2 linked regions of the Thiosocius teredinicola genome follow. Each later gene encodes a partner of the first gene's protein in a complex. Links are inferred from orthologs where the notes say so. Each region holds a gene or a part of one and is shown on either strand. Other genes may lie near its edges.

Region 1 (8,975 bases):
GGCCACGAAGTCCTTGCGCACCCGCTCCTGCTGCAGACGATCGGTGATGTCTTGGGCCAACAACAGGTACTGCCCGTCGCCGTACGGCGCCAAGCGGACTTCGAGCTTGCGGTTCTTGTTGCCCGGCGCGGTAAGTTCGAGCGTTCGCGAGTAGTCCAGCTTCGCAATGAAGGCCGCAAGCTCGGGATGACGGAACAGATTGACCAGTTTCTGTCCGATATCCTTCGCCGCCTGTAGCCCCAGCAGGCGGCTGGCCGCGTCATTGAACCAGCGGATCGTACCGTCGGCCTCCAACGCTACGGTGGCATCCGGCAGCGCCGAGGTCGACGAAGCATATTCGTTCACCAGCTTGGTCATGCGCGCATCGCGCTGCGCATGGCGTGACATCACGCGCGCAATCCGCGAGTAGATGTCGCCCCAAAGACCGAAATGGATGGGAATCTGCGAGGCCTGGGGATCACCCAGCCAGTAAGCCAGGCGTTGCAGGTTGAACAGGTTGCGGAAGGTATACGCCAGCAGCGCCAGCAGCAGAAACAGGTAGACTTGGTTGAAGACGGTGCCCGCAGCCCAGGCTACGAGAACAAGGACAACGATACGCCAGAATTCCTGAACCCAACCGGATCTGGCGTTCAAGTCGGCCTCACGGAGAAGCGGTAACCCACACCGCGTACCGTCTGTACCATGTTCTCAAGACCGTAGGGTTCGAGCGCTTTGCGCAGACGGCGGATATGGACATCAACGGTCCGCTCTTCGATGTAGACGTTGCGCCCCCACACCAGGTCGAGCAGTTGGTTGCGCGAGTAGACGCGCTCCTGGTGTGTCAGGAAGAAATGGAGCAGTTTGAACTCGGTAGGCCCGACGCTGACCGGCTTGTCGTCGGCCAGCACGCGGTGTTGCACCAGGTCCATCTCAAGACGGCCGTCGACGCGAATCAATTCGCTCGCATCGCTGCCGGCGCGCCGCAGGACCGCCTTGATGCGGGCCAGCAGCTCGCGGGTCGAGAACGGCTTGGTCACATAGTCGTCGACGCCGGCATCCAAACCCTGCACCTTGTAGTTCTCTTCGTCGCGCGCGGTCAGCATGATCACCGGGATCTCGCTCAGGCGCTCGTCGCGTTTTAGCCACTTGGCGAATTCCAGGCCGCTCATGCCGGGCAGCATCCAATCCAGCAGGATCAGCGACGGATCCTGGTCGCCCACGGCCTGTTGCGCTTCGCTGCCGCTGGCCGCCTCGATCACCTCGTAGCCCGCCCCCATCAGCGTCGCGGCGAGAAGCTCGCGTACCGCCGATTCGTCTTCAACGATGAGAATTTTCGTCGTTGCCACCTGTGCTCACCTAATTCGTCTTTCAAAGTAGGCCGCAATTACAGAGTGACATTGTGACAGGGATATGACGTCTATGCGTCAACGGAATTGAACCCCTCCCTGCATGCCGCTGCTGCGGGTGAAGGCGTTGGCAAAGGCTGCACCAAAGCGGTCGGCCAATCGGGTCAAGGCATCCTCTTTGGCCGTGAAGTCGACGATGTCTTCAGCACCGGCAACCTCGCGAGCCACATAACCGGCGCTGCCGACCTCGTCAGCGAGCCCGAGTTCGATACCCTGATCGCCGGTCCAGAACAGGCCGCTGAACAGCGTTTCCTCGTCACCTTTCAAGCGATCTCCGCGTCCTTCCTTAACCGCCGCAATGAAATGCTTATGTATCTTTTTCAGCAACTTATCGGCATGTTCTCGATCAAATTCACTGACCGGGCTGAACGGATCGAGGATGCCTTTGTGCTCACCTGCAGTCATCAGGCGACGCTCGATACCCAGCTCGTTCATCGCATCGACGAAGCCGAAGCCGTTCATCAACACCCCGATCGAGCCGATCACGCTGGACTCGTTCACGTAGATCTTGTCCGCTGCCGAAGCCACGTAGTAACCGCCCGAGGCACACATGTCGCTGACCACGGCGTACAGAGGAATGTCGGGATATTTCTCGCGCAAGCGTTTGATTTCGGAATGCATATAGTCCGACTGCACCGGCGAACCGCCGGGCGAATTGATGCGCAGAATCACGGCCTTGGTGTTCTTGTCCTCGAACGCGTCGCGCAGACCGGTCACCACATTGTCGGCCGACGCTTTTTGGCCCGGGGCGATCATCCCTTCGAGTTCCACCAGGGCGGTATGCGGTTTGACGCCCATTCCCTTTTCCGACCAATCATTCGGCAGCAGTACGACCAGCACCCCGATCAGATAGGCGAACGTGAGCAGCTTGAAAAAGATGCCCCAGCGTCGCGCGCGCCGCCGTTCCACCAGGGCATCGCGCGCGAGATTCTCAACCAGTTCGCGATGCCAGTCGCCGTTGGACCCTTTGTCCTTTTCCATCAATAAACTCCGTCAGATCAAGTCAGCACTGGCTGATGCAGCCAGTCCGATAGCTCGTGAAGATTGTCGAAACATTGCAGCGCACCGTGCGCCAGCAGTCGCTCGGTCGCATGGACCCCATGCGACAAGCCGACGGCATCGACGCGTGCGTTACCCGCCATCTGCATGTCGTACTCGGTATCACCCACCAAGATCGCCTCACCCGGCGGGGTATCGAGATCGACCAGGATCTCTTCAAGCATCTGCGGGTGAGGTTTCGAGAATGTCTCGTCGGCGCAACGTGTTGCGTGGAAAAACGACGCTAAGCCGCTTTCCTGTAGGGCTTTATCCAGCCCCCGGCGGCTCTTGCCGGTGGCCACGGCGAGGAGTTTGCCTGTGGCGTGCAGGCGTTCAACGAGCTCGCGAGCGCCGTCGAACATCGGTGCCGGCTCGACCGTCTCACCCAACCACAGGCGGCGATAACCTTCGACCAGTCGCTCGACCATGGTGTCGTCAGATCCCGGAAACGCGCGGGCGATGGCTTCACTCAGCCCCAGGCCAATCACGTCCCGCGCCTGTTCGTTGCTCGGCACCGGCACACCGGCCTCGTGCGCCGCGCGCTGCATGCAGGTCACGATACGCGCCTCGGAATCCATCAAGGTTCCGTCCCAGTCAAAAACGATCAGCTGATACTGCTTGCTCATGTCCTTCAAATGCTTCCGGCCAATTTGTCGAGCACTGCCTGCAATTCTGTCGGCAGCGGCGCCTCCACCTGAAACCGGTTGCCGGGCTCAGGCCAATCGAAACGCAACGAAGCCGCGTGCAGGAACAGGCGGCGCAAACCCATCTCCTTCATTACCCGATTGGCCTCTTCATCACCGTATTTCGGGTCACCGAGAATCGGAGTTCCGTTGTCCGCTGCATGCACCCGGATCTGATGAGTGCGCCCGGTCTCAAGCTCGACGCTAACTAAGGTTTCTTTCTCAAATCGCTGTAATACTTCGAAATTAGAGATAGCCTGTTTGCCTTCAGGATCGACCCGAACCACCCGCTCTCCGCTCTTCAGGGTGTTTTTCTTCAGCGGCGCATCGGCGCGCCACCGGCCTTTGCGAATCCGTCCCGACAACAAGGCCAGATAGCGTTTTTCGATCTTTCCGGCGAGTTGAAGTTCCTGCAGGCTGCGCAGCGCACTGCGCTTCTTGGCCAACATCAAACACCCCGATGTTTCCCTATCCAGTCTATGGGCCAGCTCGAGGAACGGCGCATTCGGACGCGAGGCGCGCAATGCCTCGATAACGCCGTGCGACACTCCGCTGCCACCGTGTACGGCCACACCACCCGGTTTATTAACAATTAAGATTAGATTATCTTCGTAGATAATTGATTCTTCGATATTATGCTGCAATCCCTTTGGCGCCTCTTCGGCGTCCTTCTCGCTCACGCGCAGCGGTGGGATGCGCACGACATCGCCGGCCTGGAGGCGGCGCGCCGGCTTGCACCGCCCCTTGTTGACCCGCACCTCGCCACGCCGCAAAACCCGATAAACCCAGCTGCGCGGCACGCCCTTGAGCTGACCTAAAAGGTAGTTGTCGAGACGCTGGCCGTCGTGATTGTCGTCTACTGTAATCAGACGCACGCGCGATGCCGTTTCGCCGCCTTCAGCCATGTCCGCTCGAACCCCGCAAAAAATAATGCATCTGCCTGATAATCTGATATATTTTACGCAAGCTGCAGCCGGAGGTGCGACCGAAAGAGTCCACGAACACACCCGCTGCAGTGCATGAATTTACCGGGCCGGAAGGATTTCCGACCCGAAGTTGGCGCGCAAGCCAATGTCGCTTTTTCTTCCATTAGCGCAGTAATCCGCGATGAGAAGACCGCATCCCTTGCAAAAGGCGATGCTACCCGACTGCATGCATCGCGCGCCAGATTGAGAACAGTCCGGCCGGATGTTGCCGTGTGTGCTTAGCGAGCTTCACTCGCCCACCCGCACCCTCGGTTCGGACATTTAATGAATTCGCCTTCGATCAGATTCGGGTCACGCCCGCCGCTGAGAACGGTCGCACTGTTGTGTGTTGCGACGTCGGGCTCCGGTGGTGCAAACCAGGCCTGAAACCGATCGAGGCAACAAGGAACAATCAATGAAGCGTATGCTGATCAACGCAACTCAGCCTGAAGAGTTGCGTGTGGCCATCGTCGACGGCCAAAAGCTGTATAACCTCGACATCGAATCTCCCGGCCGGGAGATGAAAAAAGCCAACATCTACAAAGGACGCATCACCCGCGTCGAACCCAGTCTCGAAGCCGCATTTGTCGACTATGGCGCTGAGCGCCACGGCTTTCTGCCGATGAAAGAGATCGCCCGCAGCTACTTCAAGAGCGAGGCGTTCGATGCCGGCAAGCGCGCCATCAACGAGCTGCTCAAAGAAGGCCAGGAAGTTATCGTCCAGGTCGAGAAGGAAGAGCGCGGCAACAAAGGCGCAGCACTGACCACCTTCCTCTCGCTGGCCGGCCGCTACCTGGTGCTGATGCCCAACAATCCGCGCGCGGGCGGCGTTTCGCGGCGCATCGAAGGCCAGGACCGCTCCGAGCTGCGCGAGGCGATGAGCGTGCTCGAGATCCCCGAAGGTATGGGACTTATCGTGCGCACGGCGGGTGTCGGCAAGATCGCCGAAGAGCTGCAATGGGACCTCGACTACCTGCTGCAACTGTGGAGCGCCATCGAACAGTCGGCCGCCGAGCGTAAGGCACCGTTCCTGATCTATCAGGAAAGCAACGTCATCATCCGCTCGATTCGCGACCACCTGCGCGCCGATATCGGCGAGATCGTGGTCGATCAACCGGGCACGCACGAACAGGCGCGCCAATTCATTGAACAGGTCATGCCCAAGTACCTGCGCAAGCTGCGCCTGTACACCGACGAGGTGCCGCTGTTCTCGCGCTATCAGATAGAATCGCAGATCGAATCGGCGTTCCGCCGCGAACTGCGCCTGCCGTCCGGCGGATCGATTGTGATCGACCACACCGAGGCGCTGACCTCGGTCGATATCAACTCGGCACGCGCAACCAAAGGCTCGGATATCGAAGAAACCGCGCTCAATACCAACCTCGAGGCTGCCGACGAGATCGCCCGCCAGCTGCGCCTGCGCGACCTCGGCGGCCTGTTTGTCATCGACTTCATCGACATGACCCCATCGCGTAACCAGCGTGAGGTCGAGAACCGACTGAAAGAGGCGATGAAAGAAGACCGCGCGCGGGTGCAGATCGGCCGCATCTCGCGCTTCGGCCTGCTCGAAATGTCACGTCAGCGTCTGCGCCCTTCTCTCGGCGAATCGGCGCACCAGGTCTGCCCACGCTGCGATGGCCACGGATTCATCCGCAGCGTCGATTCGCTGGCGCTGTCGATCCTGCGCATCATCGAAGAAGAGGCGCTCAAAGAGAACACCGGTCGGGTGAATGCCCAGCTGCCTATCGAGGTGGCGACCTTCCTGCTCAACGAAAAACGGCAGATGATCGCGGATATCGAGAAACGGCATGATGTCAGCGTCATCCTGATTCCCAACCGCCACCTCGAAACACCCAAATACGAGCTCGAGCGGATTCGCACGCAGGATCTGCACAACGACGACACGCCCAGCCACGCGCAGGAAGTGGAATACAAACCACAGAATACGCCACCTGCCGAACGGCCACAGGCGCGCATCGAACAGCCTGCAGTCAAACAGATTGCGCCCTCTTCGCCGGCGCCGCAGCGCGCCGAACCACAGCCACAGCCGACGGCAACACCGGTACCCATGCCGGTACCGGCAGCGGGCAATGAAAGCGGGTTCATCAAACGCCTGTTCAGCAGCATCTTTGCAACGCGCGAAGGTGGAGCTGAAGTCGAATCGCCCAAGACTGCGGCCGCAGCCAGCGACGCTGTCGATGGCGAAGGCACCACTGCAGACAAGGAGGGTAGTGGCGGACAGCGCAAGAGCAGCACCCAGCGTAGCGGCAATGCACGCAAGAGCGATTCACGCTCCAGCCGTAGCCGTCGCGGCAGTCGCGGCGGCCAGCGCAAGCCCAAAGCGGAAGAAGGCGAAGGCAACAAGAACCGCGAGACCAAGCCGCCCGCGGAAAACAAGAAACAAGGCGACAGCAAGCCGGAAGATGCGGCTGCACAGGCAAATAAACCGGCTACCGGCGAAGACAACGGTGAAGGCCCAGCCAAGCGCAGCTCGCGGCGTGGTCGTCGCGGCGGCCGGCGGCGGCGCAGCAGTGCCGAGAAAGCCGCTGCGGCTAACGGCGAGTCGGCAAACAACGCCTCAGATGCCCCTGGCAATTCAAGCGGTTCGGGCAGCGACGCTGGCCGGCCGGAAAAATCGGCTGGCAACAGAAAGCCCGATGAATCCGCCGCTGCCGGTCCGGTAGCCGCTGAGAAACCGGCGAGCACAGGTCAAGCGGCCGGCGGCGACAAACCGAGCGCTGATCGTCCGCCACGCGCGAGCAAGCCGGCCGAAGATGGCGAGGCGAAGCCCGCAAAACCCGCGGGCTCCCCTGCGCAGTCGGAAGCACCTTCGGCCAAACCTGCGGAGAAACCGGTCAGTGCCGAGTCGGCGCCGTCGTCAGCACCTGCAGCGAAACCGGTAGCACCACCAGCCGCCGCACCTGCGCCTACGCCAGCATCGGCGCCGGCGCCGGCGGCCGACAGTACCCCTAAACCACCGTCGATTGAACGCGCAGTTGCGCCGAAATCAGCGGCCGAACCGGCGCCGAAGGCTTCCAGCTCCGGCGGGTCGGGCGAGGACTGATTCGGTCGGTCGGAACAGAACGGGTGTGGTCAACCACACCCGTTTTTCATGAAAGATGACTGCGGCGAATCTCGTCGAGTAGACCCAACGCCGCGGCATCCACCAGATCGAAGACACGTTCGAATCCAGACGCACCACCGTAGTACGGATCGGGCACCTCGCGCGTACGCATCTGCGGCGCAAAGTCCATAAACATCTGGATCTTGTCGACGTGCTCGTCGGGACAGATGGCGCTCAACGCCATGTAGTTGTCCTGATCCATCGCCACCACGTAGTCGAAACTGGCAAAGTCTTGCTCTTCGACCCGGCGCGCCACCAGGTCCGACAGATCGACGCCGCGCTGCAACGCCGTGGCCTGTGCACGCTTATCGGGTGGGCTGCCGACATGGTAGGCATGGGTGCCGGCCGAATCGATCTTGATAACCTCTGCCAACCCCTCTTTCTCGACCAGCGCGCGAAACACGCCGTGCGCTGTGGGTGAACGGCAAATGTTGCCCATGCACACGAATAGTACCGTGACTGCATCTTTCATTTGTCACAAACCATAAACAGTTAACGTCCGGCGTTCGCCTGAAGCCTCTCACCAGACAATGAGCTTAATGATGCGATCCAGTGTCAGTGACACCGTGAACACTGTCAATCGTCGGTTGGCCAACCTCGGCAGCGCACCACAGACAGCGCAAGACTCATCCAGCCGCGATCCGTTGTGATTACCCTGTGCACACGCAGTGCTGCGCAAACCGCTACAGACGCTAAGCTAACCTCATGAGCGCTGCATCACTCCACCAACGACTTCAGCAACTGATAGGTAACCGCTTCGATTATCTCGACGAGGTCTGGATCCTGATCGAGGTGTTGGGCGATATGGACAGTGTCGTGCTGCGGCGCTGCGAAGACTGCAAGCGCTACCGGCCGGTGCAATCCAACGCCTACGGCATGCCCAATCGCCGGGTCGACGGTACCCTCACCCTGCCGATTTCCAACGCCGAAGGCGATGGCTATTCTGACGACCTGCTGGTGTTGCTCGAAGGCCGGCAACCCTCAGGATGAAGCCCTTAAGATGAAGTAAGCGCCGCAATGACCCGCTTGAGGTCTTCGGCCGTATCGACACCGGCCGGCGGCGCCTCTTGCGCGACATCGAGGGCGATGCGTCCACCATTCCACAAGACGCGTAGCTGCTCGAGTGATTCCATGCGTTCGATCGGCGATACCGGCAGACTGGCGTAGCCGCTCAGAAAGCCCGCGCGGTAGGCATAGATGCCAAGGTGACGGTAGATGCCTTCCATCCATTCGCCCTTCGGCTCTTTGGACATATCGAACTGGTCGCGCTTCCAAGGGATCGTGGCCCGGCTGAAGTACAAGGCATAGCCGCGACCGTCGCCGACCACCTTGACGGTGTTGGTATCGAACAGTTGGTGCGTCTCGCTCAATGCCACGGCGAGTGTCGCCATGTCCGCGTCCGGATGATCGATCAGACTGTCGGCAACCTGGGCCAACAGCGACGGCGGCATCAAGGGTTCGTCACCCTGCAGGTTGACCACAATCGTATCGTCCGGCCAGCCTTTGAGGCTGACGACCTCGGCGATGCGGTCGGTACCGCTGCTGTGTTCGGCCGACGTCATGCAGACATTGCCGCCAAACGCCGCGGCCGCCTGCTCGATACGCTGATCGTCGGTGGCAATCACGACATCTTCGGCGCCGCTCTCCAGTGCACGCTCGTAAACGTGCTGAATCATCGGTTTGCCGGCGATATCGACCAGGGGTTTGCCCGGCAGGCGCTGCGATGCGTAACGCGCCGGGATCACAACGCTGAATGACGCCATGCTCAGTCTTCGATCTC
Region 2 (8,701 bases), 400 kb from region 1 along the record:
TCGTCGCACAGCAGCCCGCGCGGTCCTGGTCTCGAAGAAGGCCTGCGCATCCTCGAACGCGTCAAGACCGAACTGAACGTGCCGGTGTTGACCGACGTGCATGAGGACACGCCGATGGACGAGGTGGCCTCGGTCGTCGACGTATTGCAAACGCCGGCATTTCTGTGTCGCCAGACCAACTTCATTCAGAGCGTCGCCAAGGCGGGCAAGCCGGTCAATATCAAAAAGGGCCAGTTCCTCGCGCCGTGGGACATGAACAACGTCGTCGACAAGGCCAAGGCCACCGGCAACGAACAGATCATGGTGTGCGAGCGCGGTGTGTCGTTCGGTTACAACACGCTGATCTCCGACATGCGCGGTCTCGCCGTCATGCGTTCTACCGGTTGTCCGGTGGTGTTCGATGCGACCCACTCGGTGCAGCAGCCCGGTGGCATGGGCAATAAATCGGGCGGACAGCGCGAACACGTGCCGGTGCTGGCGCGCGCGGCTGTCGCCGTCGGCATCGCCGGTCTGTTCATGGAGACCCATCCGGACCCGCAAAACGCGATGTCCGACGGCCCCAATTCCTGGCCGTTGGATAAAATGCAGCGCCTGCTGCAAACCCTGGTCGAGCTCGACCGCTGCGTCAAACAGCGCGGTTTTATCGAACAGGAACTCGTCGGCTGACACGGCATTCCGCTGTCGCCGACCCGACAGTTGACTAGGTTTATCGGAGAGCCGGCAGCATGCGCCTTCCAGCGCGGCTGCCGGCTCTGCCACGAATTTTTTTGAGTTCAGGAGTACCCATGTCTGACATCATCGATATCCGCGCCCGAGAGATCCTCGATTCGCGCGGCAACCCGACTATCGAAGCCGATGTGCTGACCGCCGACGGTGCGATTGGTCGGGCGGTAGCCCCTTCCGGCGCATCGACCGGTTCGCGCGAGGCGCTCGAACTGCGCGATGGCGACAAGCACCGTTTCCTCGGTAAGGGGGTTTTGACTGCGGTAGGCAACGTCAACGGCGAGATCCGCGACGCCTTGCTGGGGCAGGAGGTCGGCGGACAGGAAGCCATCGATCGGCGCATGATCGACCTCGACGGCACCGACAACAAATCGCGCCTCGGCGCCAACGCCATCCTCGCCGTGTCGCTCGCTGCCGCGCATGCCGCGGCGCAGGAAAAGGCGATGCCGCTGTATCAATCGCTGGGTAGCGGCACCTACAAGATGCCGGTACCGATGATGAACATCATCAATGGCGGCGAGCATGCGGACAACAGCGTCGACCTGCAGGAGTTCATGATCCTGCCGGTGGCGGCAGGCTCGATTCGCGAGGCCATCCGCTACGGCGCCGAGGTGTTTCATGCACTGAAATCCGTACTCGGCGGGCGCAAGCTGGCGACCACCGTCGGTGACGAGGGCGGTTTCGCCCCCGACCTGCGCTCCAACGAAGAGGCCATCGAGGTCATCCTCGAAGCGATCACCAAGGCCGGCTTCAAACCCGGCGACGACATCTACCTCGGCCTGGATGCCGCCAGCTCGGAATTCTACAAAGACGGCAAGTACGTGCTGGCCTCGGAAGGCAAGTCGTTCGACTCTGCCGGTTTTGCCGACTTCCTGACCGGCTGGGTCGACCAGTACCCGATCATCTCGATCGAAGACGGTATGGACGAAGGCGATTGGGACGGCTGGAAGCTGCTGACCGACAAACTCGGCAAGCGCGTACAACTGGTCGGCGACGATCTGTTCGTGACCAACACCAAGATCCTCAAGGAAGGCATCGACAAGGGCATCGCCAACTCGATCCTGATCAAGTTCAACCAGATCGGCACCCTGACCGAGACACTCGAAGCCATCGGCATGGCACACGATGCCGGTTACAGCGCGGTGATCTCGCACCGCTCGGGCGAGACCGAGGACACGACGATCGCCGATCTCGCGGTCGCCACCGCGACCGGTCAGATCAAGACCGGTTCTCTTTCGCGCTCCGACCGCGTGGCCAAATACAACCAGTTGATGCGCATCGAGGATCAGCTCGGTGATGAAGCAGAGTACGCCGGTAAGAGTGCGTTTCCCTGCTTCTGACTCTTGATCCGCGCGCTGTGAGCTGGAAGCTTCAGGTAGCGGTTGGCGTTCTGCTGCTGGTGCTGCTGGGATTGCAGTACCGGCTGTGGGTCGGTGAGGGTAGCCTCGCCGAGGTTGCGATGCTGAAGCGCCAGATCGCCGACCAGCGCGCGGAACTCGAAGATCTTCAAGAACGTAACGCGACGCTCCAGGCCGAGGTCGATGACCTCAAAGAAGGCCTGGCAGCGATCGAGGCGCGAGCGCGCAGCGAGCTCGGCTTGATCCGCAAAGACGAGACCTACTTTCAGTTGGTTCCGCCCGAGAGCCGCAAGCCGTGAGCGCACCGTCGTTTTGGTGCATCGTGCCGGCGGCCGGCGTCGGTCGTCGCATGGGCAGCAAGGTCCCCAAGCAGTATCTCGACCTCAACGGTCGCAGCGTGATCGATTACACCATCGAACGCCTGTTGCTGCATCCCATGGTCGATGGCCTGTATGTGGCGCTTAGCGAAGAAGACGGCTGGTGGGACGACAGCGAGTTTGCCGGCCATCCGGACCTGGTGCGGGTTACCGGCGGTACCGAGCGTTGTTTCTCCGTGTTGAACGCGCTGGCGGCGCTCGAACCGCGTGCTGCGGCCGACGACTGGGTGCTGGTGCATGATGCGGCGCGGCCCTGCGTTCGCCGACACGACATCGATCATCTCGTTTCCATGGTGCGCGATCAGGAGATCGGCGGGCTGCTGGGTATGCCGGTGCGCGATACGATGAAACGTACCGACTCGGCCGATCGCATTCTCAACACCGTTGAACGCACCCACCTGTGGCATGCCTTCACACCGCAAATGTTTCGCTTCGGCACCTTGTTCGATGCGATGCGCGGCGCGCTCGAAGCCGGCGTGTTGGTGACCGACGAGGCGAGTGCCATCGAGTGGGCCGGTCACCAACCGATCATGGTCGAGTGCTCGGCCGACAACATCAAGATCACGCGTCCTGAAGATCTGCCGTTGGCCGCTTATTATCTTGAGCGCCAACGCGACGGCAAACCCTGGTAGTCGCGGTTCGTCGATACCGAAGTCGTCCGCTCGCGGTCGGCTCAGATCAATCCCAGTATTTGCTTGGCATTGGCTGTCGTCTGCGCGGCAACCTCGTCCTCGCTCATCTGCTTAAGCTCGGCCAAGGTTTTTAAGACGTCGGGAAGGTAAGCGGGGCTGTTGCGTTCGTACTGGTGCGACGCGACCGTCATATCGGGGGCATCGGTTTCGAGCACGATGGCCTCGACTGGCAACTCGGTGGCGAGCCGGCGCAGGCGCGATGAACGTTCGTAGGTCAGCATGCCGCCGAAGCCCAGGCAAAAACCCATGTCCAGATAACGCCGTGCCTGTTCGAGGCTGCCGTTGAAGGCATGGCTGAAACCGCCTGTCAGACGATAGCGCTTGAGCGTGTTCAGCATTGCATCGTGCGCCTTACGCACATGCAGCACCACGGGCAGCCCGGCATCCTGTGCAACCTGTAGTTGTCGCTCCAACAGTGCCTGCTGTTTGTTGCGATCAAGGCCGTCGACATACCAGTCAAGGCCGATCTCGCCAATGGCGATCGGTTGATGCCGCTCCACGGCCTCGACCAGTGCCGGGATGTCCGTATCCTGATGCTGTTGCAAGTAGACCGGGTGCATGCCCAGCGCCAGGTGGAGATGCGGATCACCCTCGCACAAAGCGATCAGCGAAGGCCACGTCGAACGCTGTACGCCCGGCACCAGCATGTCTTGCACCCCCGCAGCGCGTGCCGCGCGCAACACCTCGGCGCGATCGGCGTCGAAGTCTTCTACATCGATATGGCAATGGGTATCGAAGATCGGCATCTCGTAAGTTTAGCGCTCCCTGAGTGCTATCATCGCCCCGGTTTGATGAGGGGAACAGCATGCGGGTTGGTCACGGTTATGATGCTCATCGGTTCGGTGTGGGCGACTTCGTTACGATCGGCGGTGTCAGAATCGATCACGACAAAGGGCTGGAGGCACATTCGGACGGCGATGTGCTGATACATGCCGTATGCGACGCGTTGTTGGGTGCTGCGGCGCTGGGCGATATCGGCAAGCATTTCCCCGACAGTGACGATGCCTATCGTGGCATCGACAGCCGCGTGCTGTTGCGCCGCGTGCGCGATGCCTTGGCCGAGCGCGGTTGGCGCGTCGGTAACCTCGACAGCACGATCGTTGCGCAGGCGCCACGCATGGGACCGCATATCGCCACGATGCGCGAGCATCTGGCCCAAGACATGGGCGTTGCGCTCGATGCCGTCAACGTCAAGGCGACCACCACCGAACGCATGGGGTTTACCGGGCGTGAGGAGGGCATCGCCGCACACGCCGTGGTGCTGCTGCTCAAAATCTGATGGACGAGACTGTTTTCTCTGCTGACCCGACACGCGATCTGCCGTACGCCTTGGGCGGTCCGGTAGTGACCGGCGTGCTACGCCAAACCCCCGAAGATTTCATCGTTGTCGAAGAGCTCGGCTATGGTCCGTCGGGTGACGGCGAGCACGAGTTTCTCACCGTGCGCAAACGCGAACGCAACACGCACGAGGTGGCGCGCGAGTTGGCCAAGCTGGCCGGTGTCGGCCAAGTCGCCGTGGGCTATGCCGGTCTGAAAGATCGCAATGCGGTGACGACACAACACTTCACCGTGCAACTCCCCGGTCGCGAGGCGCCTGATTGGCGTTCGATCGAGGATGACTCGCTGCAGATCCTCGATGCGCAGCGTCACAATCGCAAGATCCGCCGCGGCTCGCTGCGCGGCAACCGTTTCGAGATCACCGTGCATTCGGTTGGCGGGGATCGCGATCTGGCGGAACAACGGCTGCGGCAGATTGGTGAGAGCGGTGTGCCGAACTACTTCGGTACGCAGCGCTTTGGCCGCGAAGGACAGAACCTGGCCCGCGCGGATGCGCTGTTTGCCGGACGTGGGCGCAAACCGAAGCGCGAACAGCGCAGCCTGCTGTTGTCCGCGGCGCGTTCGCAGCTGTTCAACCAGGTGCTTGCAGCGCGTGTTGCGGCCGGCACTTGGGATGCAGCGATGGATGGTGACGTGTTGCTGTTGGCCGGTGCGATGCGCCAGTTCATGCACGATCCCGACGATGCATCGATCGCGGAGCGGATAGCGGTTCGCGATATCCATCCAAGTGGTCCGCTGTGCGGTCGTTCGAGTCGCGCCTTGCTACCCGCTGGAGAAGTGCTGCTGCTGGAGCAACAGGCGCTGGCCGACTGGCAGCATTGGATCGATGGACTGCAGCGGTTCGGTCTCGACGCAGACCGTCGCGCGCTACGCCTGGTCGTCGACGATCTGACGTGGCGATGGCAGGACGACGCCTTGGCCCTCAGCTTCGGCCTGACCTCGGGTGCCTATGCGACATCGGTGTTGCGCGAGTTGGTCAGCGAGCCACAGCGCGCAGCGTCGATCAGCTAGCGGTATCTGCACTCACAGAAAGTCAACGCGCAGATTTACGCGGCGGTTGGCGGCGCGACCTGCCGCGGTGGCGTTGTCGGCGATCGGCTTGGCATCGCCATAGCTGATCGAGCGTACACGATCGGCATCCAGGCCGGCGTTCAACAGGAAGTGCGTAACCTGATTCGCGCGTGCCGCGGCCAGCTCCCAGTTCGATGCGAAACGACCGTGGTGGATCGGACGGTTGTCGGTGTGGCCTTCGATCGAGATCTCGGCGTTGACCGTCTCTTTCAACGACAGCGCGATCTGTTGCAGCACGGGTGTGGCGTGCGGTTTCAGCTCGGCCTTGCCGGAGTCGAACAGGATCACCTCGGCGATTTCCAGCGAAACGCCGCGTTCCTGCGGGATGATTCTGACTTCGTTGCCGAGGGTGTTTTCGATCGCATTGACCAGGCGGGTCTGGGCCGAGTCGGCGGGTGCCTCTGCTACGGCCGATGGGGCCAGTGGCTCGTCGAGCGCCGCCGGCGCCGCTACGGGGGTGGGCAGCCACATCGGCGATTGCAGATCGAGCAGGGCAGTGGTTGCCAGCAAGTCCGACATGGTTTCGCGGGGTGCTGCTGGCGTGGCCAGCGGCGGTTCGACGATCTGTGTCACCGGCTCGTTCACCGCGGTGGTCAGAAAGCCGGGCTGCGACGCTGAATCTTCAGGCAGCTCGATCGTCAGCGGCGGCGGGATGCGTAGTGGGCGCGTTACGGTTTTCGGCTTCGCCGGTGCAGTCACCTTGGCAGGTTCGACCGGCACGGCCAGGCGCTTGTCGGGTTCGGTCTCGATCAACTCGGTTTGCATGATCGCGGTGTGCCCGAGCAGCACCACCATTACCACCAGGATGATGCTGAGTACGTCGACATAGGTGAGCAGCCAACTGGTTTCCGACTTCTCGGTATCCCAGGAGTACCAGTTGAGCGCGTCCAGCGGCGACTGGCCGTTGGACGGGATGGCTGCGTCGAAATGCGACATCAGGCGTGTGCCTTCGCCAGTTGCAGTTGCAGCGACACCTTCTGCATATCCTGCAGCGCGTTGAGTTCATCCATCATCTCGCGGATCAGCTCGGCGTGCTGGCGATCGAACAGCATCATGATGGCCTGCAGATGGGCCACGCGACGGTTGATCACGCGGCGGCCGCGTTGTTCGAGTTGGCTGGCAAGCGGCTTGAACACGAGGTTCGACAGCACCAGGCCGTACACGGTGGTCAGCATGGCGAATCCGGTGGCCGCACCGATACTGCCCAGGTCGCCCGAGCCCAGGCCGAACAGCATCTGCACCAGGCCGAGCAGGGTGCCGAGCATGCCGAATGCCGGCGCGTAGTTGCTCATGGCGCGCAACATGTCGACCGGGTGGCGCAGTTGGTCGCGCTCTTCGGCGATCTGGCGTTGCAGGGCCAGGCTGATTTGCTCGCGCGGAAAGCCGTCGAGCACGAGTTGGGTGCCGCGTCGCAGCACCGGTTCGGCAATCTTGCGGGCGGTGACCTCGGCCGGCCGGATTTCGCCGCGGCGGAAAGCATTTGCCGCATGGAAGAAGCGTTGCAGGCTTTGCTCGTCGTCGCCCAGGTCCTTCGGCTGGCGGCGAAAATCCACGACCAGTTGCCACAGCATCTTGATCGAGCTGCCCGAGTGGCTCATCAGCGCGGTCAACAATGTGCCGCCAAGAACCAGGAAAAAGCCCGAAACGATCGCGATCAGGCCGGAGCCGGGGGCAAAAACCTGAATGGCGACCGCGGTCAGCACGGCCAGCGAAAGCGCTTCAATGCGGTAACGTTCGAGCATGGTGAATCTCCGTCATCGTTCTCTCTGAGCGGAATTCAGCAAGATGCAGGCCAAGCGCTTCGGCGACTGCGGGTGAGTGGCGAGGAACGGGATTCGGGTTGTGCGCGTCGGATCAATCGGTGCGACGAAACTTGCCCGATAGCAGCACGTAGACCGCCCCGGTGCCGCCGTCCCAGCGCGGTGCGGTGGCGAACGCCAGCACGTCTTCGCGCTGCCGCAGCCACTGGTTGGTTTTCTGCTTGAGTACGGGCTGCTGGCCGGATCCGCGACCTTTGCCGTGGATGATGCGCACGCAACGTCGACCGATGTCGCGGTGGTAGTTCAGAAACCGCACCAGGGCCGGCTTGGCCTCGTGCACGCGCAGCCCGTGCAGATCGAGCGTGCCTTCGGGTTCGATCACGCCGCGCTGCAGGTCGCGGAACAGGCGGTTCTGGATGCCCGGGCGGCGGAACTCGAGGAACTCGCCGGTTTCGATCGCCAGGTCGGCGAGTTCGTCTTCCTGTTCGTCGCCCACCGGCAGGTTGAGCGGCTCGGGGCGACGTTTCTTACGGTACGGCTCGACCTGCTCCGGCGTGATCGGCTCAACGTCGCCCATCGCGGTCTGAAACAGGTCGCTGTCGTCGTTTTCGGGGGTGTCAGGTGGATCGCCCATGCTGTCGATTGAAACGGGTTCCCAACCATAGATCAAGGTGAGGCGGTGCACGGTTTGCAGTATCATCGGCGGCTTCAAGACCGGCCCGCAGTTGGGGGCGGTGCACAACTAGGACGGCATGCGAATTCTCCTCAGTAACGACGACGGCTATCAGGCACCGGGCCTGAAGGCACTGCACGATGTGATGGCGACGATCGCCGACACGGTGGTGGTCGCGCCGGACCGCGACCGCAGCGGTGCGAGCAACTCGCTGACGCTGGAGATACCGATTCGTGCTGCGACCGCGGAGAACGGTTTTATCCGGGTCGACGGCACGCCGACCGACTGCGTGCACCTGGCGATTACCGGATTGCTCGAACAGGAGCCGGACATGGTCGTCTCCGGCATCAATGCCGGCGCCAACATGGGTGACGACGTGCTCTACTCGGGTACCGTGGCGGCCGCGACCGAGGGACGGTTTCTGGGATATCCGGCGATCGCCGTGTCGATGTCGTCGCACACGCCGCAGCATTTCGATACCGGCGCTCGCGTGGCCGCCATGCTGGTGAAGCGTTTGTGCGAGCAGCCGATCGCGTCGGATTCGATTCTGAACGTGAACGTACCCGATATCCCGTTCGATCAGTTGCAGGGATATGCAGCGACCCGTCTGGGGCACCGCCACAAGGCAGAGCCGGTGGTGAAATCCGAAGACCCGCGCGGGCGACCGATCTACTGGGTGGGCCCAGCCGGCGCAGAGCAGGATGCCGGT

Evidence for each region.
Region 2: the proteins of rne (region 1) and eno are in contact, whole or in part, in a solved structure (PDB 2FYM), measured with the Escherichia coli proteins. The link is inferred for Thiosocius teredinicola from one-to-one orthologs.

Annotation. Positions count from the first base shown.
Region 1 is NZ_CP019936.1:2,511,861-2,520,835, forward strand. Bases 4,138-7,335 are described here. They hold rne (ribonuclease E), read left to right. Parts: upstream 4,138-4,486; coding sequence 4,487-7,135; downstream 7,136-7,335. Other genes in these bases: B1781_RS12080 (low molecular weight protein-tyrosine-phosphatase), read right to left, coding at 7,182-7,335. Outside these bases: phosphate regulon sensor histidine kinase PhoR, read right to left, coding at 1-633; phosphate regulon transcriptional regulator PhoB, read right to left, coding at 630-1,325; B1781_RS12060 (S49 family peptidase), read right to left, coding at 1,404-2,366; B1781_RS12065 (HAD-IA family hydrolase), read right to left, coding at 2,384-3,049; 23S rRNA pseudouridine(955/2504/2580) synthase RluC, read right to left, coding at 3,055-4,011; more of B1781_RS12080, read right to left, coding at 7,336-7,667; B1781_RS12085 (hypothetical protein), read left to right, coding at 7,901-8,185; kdsB (3-deoxy-manno-octulosonate cytidylyltransferase), read right to left, coding at 8,191-8,958; B1781_RS12095 (Trm112 family protein), read right to left, coding at 8,961-8,975. UniProt on the Escherichia coli protein: Endoribonuclease that plays a central role in RNA processing and decay. Required for the maturation of 5S and 16S rRNAs and the majority of tRNAs. Also involved in the degradation of most mRNAs.
Region 2 is NZ_CP019936.1:2,909,565-2,918,265, reverse strand. Bases 1-2,924 are described here. They hold eno (phosphopyruvate hydratase), read left to right. Parts: upstream 1-785; coding sequence 786-2,063; downstream 2,064-2,924. Other genes in these bases: ispD (2-C-methyl-D-erythritol 4-phosphate cytidylyltransferase), read left to right, coding at 2,377-2,924; ftsB (cell division protein FtsB), read left to right, coding at 2,081-2,380; kdsA (3-deoxy-8-phosphooctulonate synthase), read left to right, coding at 1-666. Outside these bases: more of ispD, read left to right, coding at 2,925-3,090; B1781_RS13900 (TatD family hydrolase), read right to left, coding at 3,132-3,896; ispF (2-C-methyl-D-erythritol 2,4-cyclodiphosphate synthase), read left to right, coding at 3,956-4,429; tRNA pseudouridine(13) synthase TruD, read left to right, coding at 4,429-5,499; B1781_RS13885 (OmpA family protein), read right to left, coding at 5,512-6,495; B1781_RS13880 (motility protein A), read right to left, coding at 6,495-7,301; B1781_RS13875 (Smr/MutS family protein), read right to left, coding at 7,414-8,019; 5'/3'-nucleotidase SurE, read left to right, coding at 8,072-8,701. UniProt on the Escherichia coli protein: Catalyzes the reversible conversion of 2-phosphoglycerate (2-PG) into phosphoenolpyruvate (PEP). It is essential for the degradation of carbohydrates via glycolysis.